DNA from 3 places in the Sanguibacteroides justesenii genome. Region 3 is predicted to be linked to each of the others. Evidence: riboswitches for the same ligand, from Rfam matches in the RefSeq annotation. Region 3 holds a riboswitch; each other region holds the start of a gene.
The links. Region 3 has a riboswitch for cobalamin ahead of DMB45_RS05060 (TonB-dependent receptor). Riboswitches for the same ligand answer to the same signal wherever they lie in the genome.
Positions count from the first base shown of each region.

Region 1: it holds a riboswitch for cobalamin, as region 3 does, so the genes downstream of both, DMB45_RS04495 (ribonucleoside triphosphate reductase) here and DMB45_RS05060 (TonB-dependent receptor) in region 3, are expected to answer to the same signal.
Region 2: it holds a riboswitch for cobalamin, as region 3 does, so the genes downstream of both, DMB45_RS04545 (TonB-dependent receptor) here and DMB45_RS05060 (TonB-dependent receptor) in region 3, are expected to answer to the same signal.

Region 1 covers NZ_QJPL01000002.1:357,398-363,358, forward strand. Annotated here, with positions in the region: gene DMB45_RS04490 (anaerobic ribonucleoside-triphosphate reductase activating protein) at 1-334, opposite strand, end outside; gene DMB45_RS04495 (ribonucleoside triphosphate reductase) at 316-2,463, opposite strand; cobalamin riboswitch at 2,566-2,746, opposite strand; gene DMB45_RS04500 (cation diffusion facilitator family transporter) at 2,904-3,809, opposite strand; gene zupT (zinc transporter ZupT) at 3,820-4,623, opposite strand; gene DMB45_RS04510 (ABC transporter ATP-binding protein) at 4,810-5,832, opposite strand; gene DMB45_RS04515 (iron chelate uptake ABC transporter family permease subunit) at 5,834-5,961, opposite strand, start outside.
Region 2 covers NZ_QJPL01000002.1:370,371-376,331, forward strand. Annotated here, with positions in the region: gene DMB45_RS04535 (PKD-like domain-containing protein) at 1-802, opposite strand, end outside; gene DMB45_RS04540 (YncE family protein) at 816-1,985, opposite strand; gene DMB45_RS04545 (TonB-dependent receptor) at 2,014-3,978, opposite strand; cobalamin riboswitch at 4,157-4,359, opposite strand; gene DMB45_RS04550 (MarC family protein) at 4,564-5,157, opposite strand; gene DMB45_RS04555 (phosphoglycerate kinase) at 5,256-5,961, opposite strand, start outside.
Region 3 covers NZ_QJPL01000002.1:487,024-492,984, forward strand. Annotated here, with positions in the region: gene DMB45_RS05040 (cobyric acid synthase) at 1-191, opposite strand, end outside; gene DMB45_RS05045 (cob(I)yrinic acid a,c-diamide adenosyltransferase) at 298-867, opposite strand; gene DMB45_RS05050 (histidine phosphatase family protein) at 895-1,413, opposite strand; gene DMB45_RS05055 (PepSY domain-containing protein) at 1,472-2,944, opposite strand; cobalamin riboswitch at 3,113-3,334, opposite strand; cobalamin riboswitch at 3,418-3,614, shown strand; gene DMB45_RS05060 (TonB-dependent receptor) at 3,721-5,961, shown strand, end outside.

The DNA of each region.
Region 1 (5,961 bases), 130 kb from region 3:
GTTCTCGGAGAAGGTCGGGATTGCTCCCGTTCGTGTCCAATTTTATGTCGAACCCTAACTTTTTTATTTTTTGGACAAAAAGAATAAGGTCAGGTTGAAGGGTTGGTTCGCCTCCGGAGATAACAACTCCGTCCAACCATTGTCGGCGTTTGGACAGAAACGAAAATAGTTCCGCTTCCGTCCATTTTTGATTATTCGTAAAAAGTTCCGGTAGGACAAGGGAGGGATTGTGACAATAACCGCACCGGAAATTGCATCCCTGGGTAAATATAACGGCGGTCACTCTCCCTTCCCAATCGATCAGGCTCTGTTTAATCAATCCTCCGATTCGCATATCGCAATTTCTTCCGTGATACTGTTGTCAAAATGTTTCCGGTCGTCAAACTCGGCCCGTTTTCCGTTGTTCCATTGACTCACTGGACGCATGTAGCCGACGATCCTGCTGTATACTTCCGACTTCGCTCCGCATTGGGGGCAGGTAAAATGTTCTCCGGCTATGTAACCGTGGGAGGGACATATGCTGAAGGAAGGCGAGAGCGTGATATAGGGTAACCGGAATGCGGAAGTTACTTTCCGTATCATGTTTTTAGCGGCTTGGGCGGAAGTCCGGTGTTCCCCGGTAAAAACGTGGAAGACGGTTCCTCCGGTATAAAGGGTTTGAAGCTGATCCTGTTGTTCGAGTGCTTCGTACAGGTCTTCCGTAAAATGTACCGGTAAATGGGTGGAATTCGTGTAATAAGGTTGTGCTCCTTTTTCGAATTCTTTCCGGTTGGCCACGATAATGTCCGGATATGCGGCCGTGTCCAGTAAAGCAAAACGATAGGAGGTACTTTCTGCCGGAGTGGCTTCCAAATTATAGATGTTGCCGGTCTCCTCCTGAAATTCGGTTAAAATGTCCCGCATGAAAAGCATTGTTTTTTGAGCGAATTCTATTCCGTCCGAATGGGTGATAGGTACTCCTAAGAAGTTGAGGCAGCATTCGTTCATTCCGTTTATCCCGATGGTAGAGAAATGGTTTTTCCAGAAACAGTCGTAACGTTCGTGTACGTGTCTGAGGTAGTATTTGGAGTAGGGATAAAGTCCTTTTTCGGTATAACGTTCAATGACTTTTCGTTTGATCTCCAGGCTATCTTTAGCGATTTCCATCAAATAACGTAGACGTTGATAAAAGTTTTCTTCCGATACGGATTCATAACCTAAACGGGGCAGATTGATAGTAACGACACCCACGGACCCGGTAAGCGGGTTGGCAGCAAACAGTCCTCCTCCCCGTTTCATCAATTCCCGTTTATCCAAGCGTAAACGGCAGCACATGCTGCGGACATCGTCCGGTTTCATATCGGAATTCACGAAATTGGAAAAATAGGGAATCCCGTATTTGGCCGTCATCTCCCATATCCCTTCGTATTCGGGATTGTTCCAATCAAAATCCGGAGTGATATTGTAGGTCGGGATAGGGAAGGAGAAGAGACTGCCGGAAGCATCACCTTCGTACATTACTTCGGCAAATGCTTTATTCAGTAAAGTGACCTCCGCTTGGAAGTCGCCGTATACTTCTTCCTTGATTTCTCCGCCGTGAACAATCGGTTCGTTTTTTAAGAAATCCGGAACAGTTAGGTCCATGGTAATGTTGGTAAAAGGGGTTTGGAAGCCGACTCGTGTCGGTACGTTTAAGTTAAACAGAAACTCCTGTAAGCATTGTTTTATCTGTTTGTAATCCAATTGATCGTAGCGGATATAAGGGGCCAGGAAGGTATCGAAATTGGAGAAGGCCTGAGCCCCGGCGGCTTCTCCCTGCATGGTATAGAAAAAGTTGACAATTTGTCCTAAAGCTGTCCGGAAATGTTTGGCCGGTTTACTTTGGGCTTTTCCCTCAACTCCCCTGAAACCGACTGTTAGTAAGTCTTTCAGATCCCATCCGACACAATACACGCTTAAAAATCCGAGATCGTGAATATGAAGGGCCCCGCTTTTGTGAGCTTCGGATATTCTCTCCGGATAGAGATTGTTTAACCAGTAATTGGACGTGATCTGGGTGGAGATATGTTGGTTTAACCCTTGTAGAGAATAGGACGAATTGGCACTCTCTTTTACTTTCCAGTCGCTTAAAGTCAGGTAATCGTCCATCACTTCGATATTGGTAAGCAATACCTTGGAATTCCGGATCTGTTCATGTTGTTTCCGGTAAAGCAGATAAATTTTCAATAAATTGAAATCTCCGTGTTGCAAGAGTACCTGTTCAACCGTGTCCTGTACGATCTCCACGTGGGGAATGACTCCTTCCGGGGTGTCGGTTTTTAGAATTTCAATCACCTTGTTGCAGAGTTCGCGTGCTGTTTTACGATGAGGGTTTCCCGTTGCTCGCGTAGCTTTAAAAATCGCTTGTTCGATTTTTTCCGCTTTAAAATCGCAAATCTCCCCGTTGCGTTTTACAATTTTTGAAAAAGAGCTGTTTTCGTTCATTCTTAAAGGTTTTAGTAATGAATAAATAAATTTACTATAACCTTGGGTAAAATGAGAATAGTCCGATAGGCAAGCCTTCTCCTCGCTTTTCACCCGAAAGTTACGGATATATCGCAATCGGCAGGTCTTCTGACTCGCTATTTTCGACCTCCTTCCCATCGGTTACCCGACAGTGGATCTTTTGATCGAAAAACAAAAAAAGCTTACAGCTACGGGTATAGTCCCGGATTTTCACCGGATTCCCTATTAATCACAAACGTGAACCGAATGCATGACGAAAGTAAATAAAAATAAGATAGGATATATCGTAATTTTTGTTTTTAACAATAATTCTAAGTGAGATATATTGTTAATAAACTTATATTAAGTTGTTTGTGTGTATGAATAGGAAAATTTTGTATGATATTTATTTAATAAAGTTTTCATTTTTGGGAAACATTTTAGTCTGAATATTCTTTTTGGCAATCCTTGCAATGAGATCCCGGTGCTTCAAATTCCAACGTGGCATGAATAATGCCGATATGCTCCAATTCATGTTTCAAATCGCATTTTACGGTTTCCATTTGGGACATGTCATCGATGACGACGTGTACGGTAAGAGCGGTTTCGGTCGTGCTTAAAGCCCAGATATGCAAATGATGAAATCCTTTTACCCCGCGGGCAGAGGCAATGGTTTTTTCGACCTGTCTGTAATCGGTTCCGGCGGGAACCCCGTCTAAGGACAAGCGAATACTGTCTCGCAGCAATCCCCAAGTGGAATAAACGATGATGACGGCAATTCCGATCCCGATAAGCGGATCGATGATATTCCATCCCGTGTTGGCGATAATCAATCCGGAGACCAAAACACCGATGGAGACCAAGGCATCTGCTGCCATATGTAGATAAGCTCCTTTTACGTTCAGGTCCTTTTCTTTATCTTTCATAAACAGCCAGGCCGTGATCCCGTTGATGACTACTCCGACTCCGGCAACCCAGGCGACGGCGTCTCCGTCGACCGGCTGAGGATGGAATAGTTTGTTGATGCTTTCTCCCAAGATGAAGCCTACGGCAATCAACAGGATGACGGCATTTAAAAGGGAGGCTAAGACCGTGCTTTTTTTGTAGCCGTACGTGTATTTGGTATTGGCTTGTACGCGGGAAAGCCGGAAAGCCAGCATGGCCAATACAAGACTGAAGACATCGCTTAAGTTGTGTCCCGCATCCGAGAGTAATCCCAAAGAATTAAACCAGAATCCCGCAACGAATTCAACGACCACGAAAGCCGTGTTTAACGTGATCCCTATGATAAAAGCTTTATTTAGACTGGTGATTCTATGGTGGTGATGTTCGTGCGTATGTTCCATATCTTTTTGGTTATGCCAATAAAATTAAACTTAAAGCCATGATTCCCATTCCGGAGATAAGTCCGTAGATGGAGATGTGGTGTTCTCCGTATTCCCGGGCGGCAGGAAGTAATTCATCTATGGAAATAAAGACCATGATACCTGCGACGGCTGCGAAGATACATCCCATCAGGACGGGCGACATAAAGGGCATGAGTACTAAATAAGCCAGAAGAGCACCGGTCGGTTCCGCCAGGCCGGACAGAAGGGAATAACGAAATGCCTTTTTACGATCTCCGGTTGCATGGTAAATAGGAACAGAAACGGCAATACCTTCCGGGATATTGTGGATGGCGATAGCGACGGCTATTGCAATTCCTAAAGTCGGGCTTTCCACTGCAGCCGTGAAAGTAGCGATACCTTCCGGGAAGTTATGGATGCCGATGGCCAGGGCCGTCATCAGTCCCATGCGCATCAATTTTGTATCCTTGGGGGGAGGGGTATCCATACTTTCTACGGAACGAACTTCGTGAGGATTTTCAAAGGAAGGTACCAGACGATCGATGATACCGATCAATGACATTCCCGCGAAGAAGCAGAGGACCGTCATGGTCATACCGTATTTTGAACCTAACTCGGCCGTAAGGGAAGTTTCCGCCTGTTGGAAGATTTCCACGAAAGAGACGTATATCATTACTCCCGCGGAGAGTCCCAGCGAAAAGGAGAGAAAACGTTTGTTCGTGTGATGGGTGAAAAAAGCGATCAGGCTACCGATACCGGTTGCCAATCCTGCAAGTAAAGTCAATAATAACGGAATAAATAAACTTTCTTTCATGAATTCGATATTATCCGGGTTATACCCGATGTTTTCCGGAGATTTCGTTTGGTTTATTTTACAAAGATAGATTTTTTACGGGTATGAAAAAGCCTCGGTAAAGAAAATGAAAATTCATTTTTTGGGACATGGGATGGACGTTTTCGGAGTGCTGCAGAGGACCATCGTTTCTCGGGAAGGTTTAAGTTAGGGTAGGGATTTTAAAAGATCGGTCAATTCTTCGAACGAGTGTACGGGGATTTTTTCTCCCCCGGAGGGAAGAAAACTCATCTCCCGGGCCGTTTTTAGTTTTAATATCGGGTAAAGAGTGGAAGGGTAGGGATAGAAAAGGCATATGTAATGGTTTCTGTTTAAAACGTTGATCGCCCAATGTTTTAAGGTTTCGTCTTCCGCCTCGACGATGATATGGCGATCTCCCCGTATGGGCGGATAATAGTTTCCCTGGGTAAGGTCGAATTTTATTTTTTCCCGGTCGAATAGCGTATCCATGCTGTTATCGAAAATCAGGTCTTCCGTTACCCCGCAACGTAATCCTTCCGTTTTCGATAGCAACCATAGCCGATCCGCCAGAATAAGGGCTTGTTCTATATCATGGGTGGATAACAGAATCGTTTTTTGTTGTCGGTAAGCAAGGGTATGCAGGAGTTGCATGATCTCTATTCGGCTCGTTACGTCTAAAAAAGCGGTGGGTTCATCTAAAAGAATTACCGGACATTCCTGGACCAATGCTTTGGCTATCATCGTTTTTTGTCGTTCTCCGTCGGATAGTTCGGCAACGTAATTATTGAATTTGTTTTCTATCCCCACGGAACTCATAGCCTCTTCGATGATTTTGTGGTCACGTGCATGGAGTCGTCCGAAAAATCCGGTATGCGGTTGACGTCCTAAAGAGATTAATTCATAGACGGTCAATCCTCCGGCCTGTGTCCGGTCCGTGAGTACTACCCCTATTTTTCGGGAACGCTCTTTTTCCGAATAGTCGGATAAAGGTTTCCCTTCGAGTTGCACTTCTCCCGTTAATGGGGGTTGGAATGATGCGAGTGTACGTAAAAGCGTGGATTTACCGGCCCCGTTGGGTCCCAACAGACAAACTAATTCTCCTCTATGGAGTTCGAAAGAGAGGTGTTGCTGGATTGGATTCGTCTCTTTCCGGCCTTTCCTGTATCCGATGGTCAGGTCCCGCGACCGTACGATGGGATTATTTTGCATATTAGTTGAAGTATTGGATCTTGCGTTGTTTAATGATGACGTAAATGATCACGGGGGCTCCCAATACCGGCGTTACGGCATTTAACGGGATGATGCCCGATTCCCCCGGTAATACGCATATCAGATTAC
Region 2 (5,961 bases), 120 kb from region 3:
TCTGTTGCGTAGGTTCAAAAGTGAAAAATACCGATTTTTCGTTTTGTACGGTTCCGTCCACGCTCCATTCATAAACGGCGTTGGGGGAAATACCGAATGTGGTCGGAGATAAAACTAATTTTCTCCCTTGAGGAACTGTAAATTTGGGAATCCGGTTATCCGTGGGAATCCGGTAACGGCCGTCGCTAAAGATCAATTGTGCTTCTATGACGGATAAGACCATCACTTTATTGATGTAAACGGCCTCTCCGTCTTCATTTTTTACGGTCAAAGCCAATTGGTATTCTCCTGCTTCGGGTTGATTGAAGATGAGTACGCTGTCCGTACCGGATACTTTTCCGTCTACTCGCCAGAGATAACTGGCACCTTCACTGTTCTCTACCGCGGGAGCTATCGGATAATCGATCCCGGCAAACGGGGCAAGGGAACCGTTGATGGAGACCACGGGAAGGGCTTTCTCAACGACGGAGATTTTTACCTGTTTTTCTATACTTCCGTTATCCGCATCCAATCGAAAGTTAACAAAGCTCTCGCCGATTTGCTTGCCGAAGAACAGGAATGTCGTATCGGTGGAGACGATCTCACCGTTTATCTTCCAGGAATAGACAGGATTTACGGCATCTTTTATTTTTGCTTTTAACGTGATCTCTTTACCGATTTTGACTTTATATTCTCCACTTCCGTTATTGAAAGTCACGTCAGGAGAACCGATATGTACCTTATCGTCGTCGGAACAGGATTGAAGGGTTCCGAGGAAAAGGCCCCATAACAAGATGATAAGTAAGAATTTGTTTTTTTTCATAATGAGCGATTTTTTATTTTAAATCTTTCAATGGTTTTGTGGTAAAAACAAGGTGTGCCGGAATATCTCCTGTGGTCACTTCCCATTTTTTCTTTCCGTCCGGGGTGAAACAATAAAGAGTGCCCGGGGTGACATAGCCTTTGGCATCAGAAATGTATATCTCTCTGGTTCTCGGATCTACGGCCAAAGAGTAGGGGACCTCTATCGATAGTTCCGTTCCGTCCTTGATAAAGTTTCTGGTTACGATACGTTTTGTTTTGGTATTGTATATGGCGTAGGTGACCGTGTTCTTTTCGGTGATTTTGCTGTATTCCGTGCTGTAGGCGTAAAGCGAATCCCCGCAAAGGTATAGCTCGCTTGCCGGGAAATTCAGAACGTCGGTGACGATGTCTTTTCTCGGATCGATGACATAGGTGTTGGAGTGTATGTTTTTATAGTCTCCCCGGGAGGTAACATAGATATTGGCATTCCGGTCGATTTTCATCCGGTGGAGGTTGATGGCTACCGGAATTTTTTTAATCTCTTTAAAACTGTTCAGGTCGATGACCGATACCGTATTGTCGTAGTTGGGAACGCGATACCCTCCGGAGTTGGCTGCGTATAGTTTATTTCCGGCAATAACCATCTCTTCCGGTTGATACCCCACGGAACAGGAGTCGAGTATTTGCAGGGTAGCCGTATCCACTTTGGCTACATACCCTAACCGGGCGTTGGGATCTATTTCTATTTTTCCGGCATAAGAGCTGACATAAGCGTATCCTTTGTCGAATACGATGTATCGGCAATTCGGAATAGAAATTGTTCCGATATGCTTGGCCGTATTGACATCCATGACTTCCACCAGATTGGAGGCATTGATAACTGCGTATAATTTGTTTCCGTAAATTTGAATGTCGTTTCCTACGTCTCCGAGTTCTTTGACAACCGAAGGATTTCTTTCCGGAAAGATATTTTTATGGTATTTTCCGGTCGTGTAGTCGAAGTAGTCCAAAGTGGCTTTATTGCTGCCCATATTTCCTTCGTTCAACAGAAAGAATCCCTTAATGGGACCGGAGACCGAATCGCTCGGCGCTACTTGGGTGATAACCGAAGAGATGATCTCTTCATCATCGTTCCGGCAGGAAGAGAATATAAAGCTTCCTACCAGAAAGAGTATACCTACATGAATTTTTAGTTTGATCATACTTTAAAAGATTAAAGGTTTATTTGTATCAGATTTCTATATTGATCGTAAACTTTACGTTGGTACCCGGCATGGGATAACACTCCACGACCTCGTATTGTTGATTCAGCAGGTTATTGATTTCTGCCGTCAATCGGATTTTTGCCTTCTTCCACAGAAATGTCTTGGAAGCCGAAAGGTCGTTTGTATACCACTCTTTGGCTTTGTTTTCAGGAATATTGGCGCTCGATTCGTAACGTTTTCCGGTATAGATGAAGCTGTAGTTCAAATCCCAGCTTTTATAACTGCCGTTCAGGATTGCGGATCCGCCATGCCAGGGAATATAGGGGATCTGATCTCCGTAAAAAGGACTTCCCGGTTTACTGAAATCCTGAGCCTTCTGGTAGGTATAGTTTATTCGGGTATCGAGCAACCAATGACGTTTGAAATTCCAATGCGATTGTAAGGCAACATCCACTCCTCGAATTTCGACCTCTCCCAAATTGATCATTGTCCAGCGAAATTGGTTGGAGGTCGGAATGGCGATGATTTTATCGGTTACTTCGTTATAGTAGCCGTCGACTTGAATTTCTAAACTTTTTAGTGCCGAAGAGGTAAACTGGCGGGCATAGGTGATACCGAAATCGTATTGGATCGTGTATTCCGGAGCCAGATTTTTGTTCCCGATAAAGGTATAATACAGATCATTCAGGGTGGGCATCCTGAATATTCGTTTGTAAAATGCCCTGAAATTCAAATCTTTTTCCTCCCAGGGTTGCCAGGAAAGGACAATGGTGGGGGTATACTTTTGTTTACTGTCTGCAGCTGCATTTGTAACGCGAGTTTTATCATTGACGAAGGTACCCAGTAGACTTGCCTGTATGTTCAAACGCTGGAAATTAATAGCCGTAGCCAGTGCGATTAAGCCCGTGTAACGGGTAGGATAGACAAAATCGACGAGGTCTGCATTCAATTTATTCCATTGGAAATCGGCAGATAAATTTAGATTCCATCCGGGAAGAACGTTGAACAGGTTGGCGGAAGAAAGATATACCTCTTGTTGGCGATAGTGGTTGTTTACATACATCGTAGAAGCGTCCAAGCGGGGATCGGAAAGATAATGCAGGTAATCGTAAGCGTATTTGCCGTTGATAAGCATGCTGTAACGGTTGAAGTACTTTTTAAAGGAGCCTTGTAGAAAAAAATTGGAATCCCATTGTCGATCCTGATTTTTAAATTTCCCGGGCTCTTCACGTACCGAGGCTCCGGGATATCCTCTTTCCGAATGATAGAAATAAGTTTTTGCTTTCCATTCTCCCTCTTTGAGCTTGCCGAAAAGACCGTATTCTGCTCGAATGGCGTATACATCCCCGTTCTTACGTATTTCAGTGGTATCGTAACCGTTTTTCTTCCGGTAACTGAATTTGTATTTTCCGTTGGTATACATGTATTCTGCGCTTAATGAACCGTCGATATTTTTACCGAGTCGGTTTTCCAGCAGAAAGGAGGGATTGGCCAACCCGAAGGAACCGGTCTTAAAGGTAAATTTGGCATTGTATTTTTTCTCCGGATTGAATCGGGGGATCCTGGAGACCATATAAATGGATCCGGCTGAACCGAAGTCTTTGGCCGATTGGAAAATGGCGCTTCGTTGTCCGTTGTATAATGAAATGGACTCCATATTGTCCAACGAAAAACGTCCTAAATCGATAATTCCGTTTTGGGCATTTCCCAACTCGATCCCGTCATAGAAAACTCCGACGTGTTGAGTACCCATACTCCGGATATTAACGGTTTTCAACCCTCCGATTCCCCCGTAATCTTTAATTTGTACTCCGGAAAAATAGCGTAAAGCATCAGCGACAGAGTGGACGCTTAATTTTTGTAAAGTAGCTCCGGATAAAATTTGGACGGGAATGATCTCTTTTTGTATCTGCTTGGCGGAAACAACGGCTTCCTTTATATGATACATTTTAGTTGTGTCCTGCTGTTGGGCATAAATTCCCGGTGTCATCAACAACCATAAATTCAGAGCTATAAGATGCGAATAATTCATTTTTAGCTGTCATTAAAGTAATAAACAGCCTTCTGGAGAATATCCTGCGGTACAAATAACGAAGTTACTCTTTTGTCGTAAAGAATAAATCGGATAATGTTCACGTTTATATCCAAGCTCTACTCCCAGAAAGCTTCAGATTATAACGATATTGGCAGGTCTTCTGACTTACTCCGTTTTCAAACGCCCTTCCCATTTCGTGTCGAAACAGTGGATGTGAGTATTGTTCGAAAATTTCGGTGGAGCTTACAGCAGCGGGTCTGTTCAGGATTCTCACCTGATTCCCTTTTCACCACCTTCCGTAAAACGAAAGGTGACACCAAAATCGATTGTTTAATCGGGTGCAAAATTAGATAGTATTTAGTAATAAACAAATAAAATGTGCAATTAAAAATTCGATTTCGAAAATACAGGAATATTGCCTGTCTGAATAAAGGCTGTTACAATGATGGATAGGTATGGTAGAATAATGTACTTACAGTCGATTCACTGAAAGATGGGAGCATTATCGGACAATCGTCCGGGGAAGATAACAATGGTTAATCAGGAAAAGGAGTTAAGTAGGCTTGTCAAGTTGGTCGTGAATAATTTGACGGCCATAGCCAATAATATGATACCGAAAAATTTACGTAATACGTACACTCCTCCTTTTCCGATCAAACGTTCCACCAAAGAGACGTTTTTTAATACGATATAAACTACTGCCATGTTTAAAATAATGGCTATGATGATGTTAACGACATGACATTCCGCACGGAGAGATAAGGTCGTCGTGAGAGCTCCAGCTCCCGCAACCAAAGGAAAGACCACGGGAACGATGGTTGCGGAACCTCCCGGACCATTATTGCGGAAAACCTCGATATTAAAAGTCATTTCGATCGCTAATACAAAAAGTACCAAAGCTCCGGCTATGGCGAAGGAAGAGATATCGATATTGAATAGTTTTAATAGGGCGTCGCCGGCAAAGAGAAACGTGATAAAAATAGCTAAAGAAATTCCGGTTGCTTTTTCCGCATTGACCTTATTCCCGCTACTATTTAGATTCATGATTATAGGAGCGGAACCGGTGATATCGATCACGGCAAACAATACCATAAAGGCCGTAAAAATCTCTTTAATACTAAAATTTAATTCCATGTCGCAAAAATATAAAAAAGCAACATATTAAAAAAGAACAAAAGGTATTGTCTGTAGAATAAATAAGACAATACCTTTTTGTATATGTGCTTCCTGTATTATTCTTCCCGGATAGCCGTGATTCCGGGGAGCTTTTTGCCCTCGATATATTCGAGCAATGCACCACCTCCCGTAGAGACGTAGCTGACTTTGTCGGCTAAACCGAATTGGTTGATGGCTGCGACCGAGTCTCCTCCGCCGATAAGCGAGAAGGCCCCTTTTTCGGTTGCTTTCACGATGGCTTCGGCGATGGCTTTTGTTCCTTCGGCAAATTTGGGGATCTCAAACACGCCTACGGGACCGTTCCAAAGAATGGTTTTTGAATTTTCGATGATTTTTGCAAATTCCTTTCGGGTTTCCGGGCCGATGTCCAAACCTTCCCAGCCGTCCGGGATATTCATGGGGTCTACAATTTGAGTGTGGGCGTCCTGACTGAAAGCGTCGGCGGCTAATGTTTGGTTGGAAAGCACTAAATTAACCCCCTTTTCTTTGGCGATTTTTAGGATATCGAGGGCTAAATCCAGTTTATCTTCTTCGCAAATCGAATTTCCGATATGACCACCCAATGCTTTTTTAAAAGTATAAGTCATACCACCGCCCAAAATCAGGTTATCCACCTTGTCCATCAGATTCATGATGATATCGATTTTAGAGGATACTTTCGAACCTCCCATGATGGCTGTAAAAGGACGGGTCGGATTGTGCATTACTTTATCCACGCTTTCTAATTCTCCTTTCATGACATAACCGAAAAGTTTGTCGTTC
Region 3 (5,961 bases):
GCTTGTACGGCTTGAGCACGTCCGATCTCCAATCCGTCCGGAGTGGAATAGGAATTGAGAGACATGTTTTGAGCTTTAAACGGGGCCGGATAATAACCGTCTTGTTTAAAAATGCGGCAAAAAGCGGCATTCACGATACTTTTTCCAGCATCGGAGCAAGTCCCGACGAACATGATGGGTTTTAACCGCATAAATAGAAAATTTTAAATTTCACTTGCCAGCTTAACACGATGCAAATATAGCGCGGTGCAAATTTATTTTGGTAGTTTGTAAGATGAATTTTTCAAATATTGTCGTTTAAGATTTTTTCTTGTATAGAAAAGATTGCCAACGTTCTTCTTCCGTCCCTTGTAAATCCATTTCATAGCGGGCCAGCGTGAAAAAGAGATCCGATAAGCGATTGATAAACCGAAGAATAACCGGAGTGACCTCCTCTTCTTTGTTTAATGTCCATAAGCGTCTTTCGGCTCGTCGGGCGATGGTGCGAGCCATATGACATTGAGCGGAAACGAGTGTTCCTCCTGGGAGAATAAAATGTGAGGAGGGATGACGGATGGCGGATTGCCATCGGTCTATTTCTTGCTCGCAGCAAATATCTAAATCTTCGGGAAGCGGATTCGGATTTTGGGGACGTAAGGCGGTAGGAGTTGCCACGTGGGACATAACGGTCATGAGGGATTTTTGAATGAAATGGAGCATCTCCTGCCACTCGTGCCTTTCTCCGATTTGGGCCCGGATAAGTCCGATACAAGAGTTCAATTCGTCCAGGGTTCCGTTGGCCTCGATGCGAGGATCGTCCTTGTCGACCCGTTTTCCCCCGTGTATTCCTGTTGTTCCTTTATCTCCTCCTTTGGTGTATATTTTCATGTCTGTAAGTGTCGATGGAATGTTTGTTTATAAAATCTGAAATAAAATGCAGGCCGTATTTTCCATAATTGGTAATTCGGTCATCTCCATGGCTTTTTTTCCTTGCAGGTAAGTGGCGATGGCTCGGTTAAAGGCTCCGTGGCCTACGGCGACGATTCGTTTTCCCTCGTGATATGTCTTTAAATACCGAATGAAAGCGGCAGCCCGGTTGAACAGTTCATCTACCGATTCGACACTATCCGGTAAATCGCTCCAATTTACATCGTCCAATTGTTGTCCCGTGTATACGCCCCAGTCCATTTCCCGGAGCAGGGGGGTCGCTTCAGGCTCCAATTCGTGAAATGAAGCGATTACTTCGGCCGTCTCCCAGCTTCTGGCCAGATCACTGCATACGACGGCATCCACTCTTTCATTTTTTAATTTCTCGGCTAACTTTCTTGCTTGTTCAATACCTAACGGGGAGAGGGTGCCCGGGAGTTGCCCTTGCAAAATATGTTGTTGATTTTCTAACGTTTCCCCATGACGGGTAAGAGTGAGTTCTATCATGGCATCTCTTCTTTGATTCTTTCCCGCGAAGGTAATAAACAAATTCAAGTTTTTGTTACTATCGTCTTTTTACCAATCTGATGATGTATTTTACGGATAAAACAATCCCGCTCACGGAGACAAAGGCACATCCGAGCAAAAGTCCCCACATGACGATTGTCCATAATACGGGACGATCGATTAGAAATTTGAAATCCAACCGGTGTAATCCCCGGAAGGCCCAGCGTTTCCAACGTCCGTTGTTATCATAATGTTGCGGTTGAAAAGATTTCAAATTATAATAATAGCAATCTCCGGATTCATTATCCAACGTTACTTTATAGACAGGTAGAGGTAAAGTTCTGCGACGGGAGATGTAATAGTTATCGTATTCTTCCATTTTGACGATGGTGTAGTGAACCGTATCGGCCGTCAGTTTCTTTACGGCAGCGTAGATCGTCTCTTCGGTGATTTGAAAAGGGCGTATCGAGTCGGCGGATGCATCCAGAATAATTTCTTTTTCCACTGTCCGTAATTTGTAAAGTGGTATATCGTTGTAATTACTCCAGGTAATCTCTTTTACAGGACCATGTGTTTTCGATACTTCGGCAATAGCCTTCCGGTAATCCAGATTATATTTTTCGATGGGAGGAGCAGCCGCGATGGAAGGACGGCTTCTGAACGCGTTACCTGCCTTTTTGTTATTGTTGAATAAATTGGAAAAGGTGGGTGATATGGGCGCCCATGCACTGAATAGCCAAGTACAGATAAAGATACCGAAAAAGAAACCGGTGATGTGATGCCAGCGGAACCACGGCTTTGTATAGGGAGAATGAAGAAAGCCTTTCCGGCGGGCTAGCCAGTAGGCTCGGATTCCGAGAAAGATTCCACTGATGCACATGATAAGGCTGAGTAAGCAACTCCAATACAAAAGAGTATCCCATTTTTGTATATCCTGTCGAATAGAGGTGATGTATAACCAATGGGGAATAGCTCCTATCCAGGCCCAAAAGCGTTGTTCCCGGGAAGAGAACTGTAGGATATTTCCGGTACGGGAAGAGATATAAAGTTGGTAATGTTCCGGTCCGTCAAAATAGAATTTGTAGATAGGCAGGTCTTTTTTCAATTGTCCGAAAGGAATCCATACCTCTAATTTGCGGAGTGTATCGACCTCGGTGATGTTACGATCCGGACACCAGTATTTGGCTCTCTCCTCGCAAAGGGAATAGATGGGAGAAGGGAGGATATAGGTACTGTCGGCGTAGAGATCGGTTACTTCACGCCATCTGCCGTAATGGAAAACCGGTTCGCCGAAGGGATTGTTTAAATTAAAGTTGTTCGAGAGTACATTTTGGGGTAAACGTTGCCGTATCTCGTTGATTGCGGGTAGACGAGAGGTATCCAGGGCTTCCTGGCGAGGAAGTCTTTTGTCCGGTCCTACCCGGGGAAAGGAGTGGTATATCAATACTATACCGGAAATGCACCATAAAAAACACAGTATACAGAGTAAAAGTCCGAGAATCCGGTGTACGTGAATAAAAAATTTAATCATATCTTTTTAGTTTATAGTTTTATAAATATGTTGCTTACTTCACGCCAGGAATTCATCGGAACTCTTATCGAATCGCTCGATAACGATTCAATAACGGCTTGATAGTTAAAATCTTTCATTTTTGATGAAAAACATTTCAGTAACGCTATCCTTAACCCCGAGCATATGCGTTAACTATTGGTTTCGGTAGGTCTCCTGACTCGCCCCGGATAGATACCTTCCCATTCCCTCGTATTCGCTGGAACAGTGGTGTAAGAATTTATCCGTCATATATCTTCTTTTCAGAAGAAGCGGGCATCACAGTAGCGGGTACTGTACCGGATTCTGACCGGTTTCCCTCTTGTGTGTTAGTTAGAATGATAACACAACACCAAAACGCTGCAAATGTACAATTTTTTTTGAAATGATGTTATTTCTGGAAAAATATCATGAAATAAAAAATGGTAATAGTGTTTCTAATAAAGAAATTTGTATTACTTTTGTGCCGTTTTGGTGCGATACCTCTTTTCTTGAGGTGAAACAGAATAGGGAATCCGGTGTGAATCCGGAACTGTACCCGCAGCTGTAAGTTCCTGTAAAAGAATTTTGTACTTCAATGTCACTGGTTGAAACCGGGAAGGCGGCAAAATTCGGAACAAGTCAGAAGACCTGCCAAAGCACGTAAACCATAGCTTTCGGGAACAAAAGCGAGAGGAGAAAGATAAATTTATACTTTTTACTCATGTACCCTTAAACTATGTTAATAATGCTTTATTCATTATTAATATATAGTTTTTATGAAAAAAGTTGTTGTACTAACATTATTGTTACTGGTGTGTGTCGGCTCTCTTTTGGCCGAAGATAAAGACAAAAGGAAAAAAAAGAGTATCACGGATTCGATTTTTAATATTGAAGAAGCGACGGTCTTGGGAAAAAAGAAAAGAATGGAATTAATGGGACTGAATGTACCTCTCAGATTCGTTCCGTTAAATGTATCTCTATTGTCTGCAAAAGTGCTTGAACGGAAAGGAATTACCGAATGGGTGGATGCCGTTCGTTTTCTGCCTGGCGTCCGACTGGGCAACCAGGGCGGTTTGTGGAGACGTTTTTACGTCGGAGGCTCCAATATGCCGGCCGTTTTAATGGTGGACGGTATTCGGGATGACCGGCAGAGTATTAACACGTTTCCTTTGGGGGATCTTGCTTCGGCGGAGTCTATCGAAGTGCTTCGCGGACCTGCAGCCATCCTTGCCGGTTACGGAGCCATGGGAGGTGTTATCAATATTGTGCGTAAGAAAGCCTCTCCCGAATTTTTGGCGAATGCCCGTTTCAGTTATGAGAGGTGGGATGTAAAGAAGGTAAGTTTGGGATTCGGCGGTAAATTGGTCGGACCGGTAGAGTACATGGCTAACTTGCATTACGCTACTTTGGGAGGTTGGCGTCGTATGTCTCCTCAGCGTTTATCCGGAATAGCGACATTGGGAGCTACTTTAGGCAAGAGCAGAGTTGATGTCGCCTTTGGTTTTGAAGACGACCATTATACGGTCGAATTGGGGGCTGCTCCTTATATGCCGGGGGATATGGTGGATATGGCTACCGATAAAGTGGTTATGCGTAAGGGAGATCGTCATCCAACAGCCGATTTCGGGCAGGTTTATAATGATTTTGCCAATGATTCGCATAGCCGGAAAGGGTATAATATAAAACTTGATTATGTTTATACCTTTACGAACGGTTTGAAATTGAAGGAGGTTTTTGCTTTTGATCACAGCTATCACCGGACTTCCGGAGTAGGAAGTCTTTCTTACAAAAGTGCGAAAACTCCCTTTGAAGGAGCGGATTACAAATATTATACGGAGAAGAACGGGGTTCGGGAAGCGACTTATGTGGATATAGATTCTTTGCGCCGTTTCGGGGCGAGCGGTTTTTTCCCGCGTCACGATACTTATAACAACACATTAGAGTTAACCGGCGATGCGGAAATAGCTTCTACAAAACACCATTATGCTATCGGTTGGAATTGGTCGTTATTTGATATGCGACAATATTGCGGTTGGGATAACGGAGATACCTACGGTCCGGGAACCGATGTGATGTTGTCCGTGAAAAATCCGGAACTTGTACAAGGGTACTGGATACAGAATGTATCTTCCATTTACTTGAGAAAATGGTATACAAACGGTATCTATTTCCGTGATGTATTTGAATGGAATGATAAATGGAAATTCATGGCTTCCGGGCGTATGGATTTTTACAAGAGAAGAATGATGGCCAATTTTCCGACGATCGACGGGAAATCGTTCGATTACGATAAAAAAGATATGGGAAAATGGGCGAATTTTCATGCCTCAGCTTTTACCTGGCATGTGGGAGCTGTTTATTTTCCCCGTCCAGAATTATCGATTCATATTGCCCACGGGTCAGCCTTTACTCCGAATACGACGACATATCGTGTAAATAATATCTATTTGGATAAAAACGGAAATTCGATTAATCCGGATAAGGAAGGGGATCAAATTTTCAAACCCGAACGGGATTACTCTTTTGAGACGGGAGTTCGTTATACTTTTAACGAGTGGTTGGATGCAAGCGTAAATTTCTCTTACATCCGTCGTACCAATATGGTTACGAACGTGGGAACCCGTGAGGTGGAAGAAGAGCAAGGGGATGGAACCGTGGAAGTGACTAAGATGACGGTTAATGCGCAGGTAGGTAGAGCCGATATGAAGACACTGGATATGGATGTTACGGCCCGGATTTTACCTACTCTTTCTTTGAGGGGGGCTTTATGTTTGTCGGATTATCGGATACGCTCCATTCGGGAAAGTAGTGCTTTCCCCGAATATAAGCAGACGGGGAAAAACATGCGTACCACAGGAGTACCTCGGACTACTTTCTATGTGTTTGCCGATTATACTGTTCCGACGGGGATATTTAAGGCTTTGTCCTTTCATTTGAGTGGAAACTTCCGGGACAAAATTTTCCGGGATGTAGCTTCCCGATTGTATTATCCCTCTCTTTGGTTGATGGATGGAGGC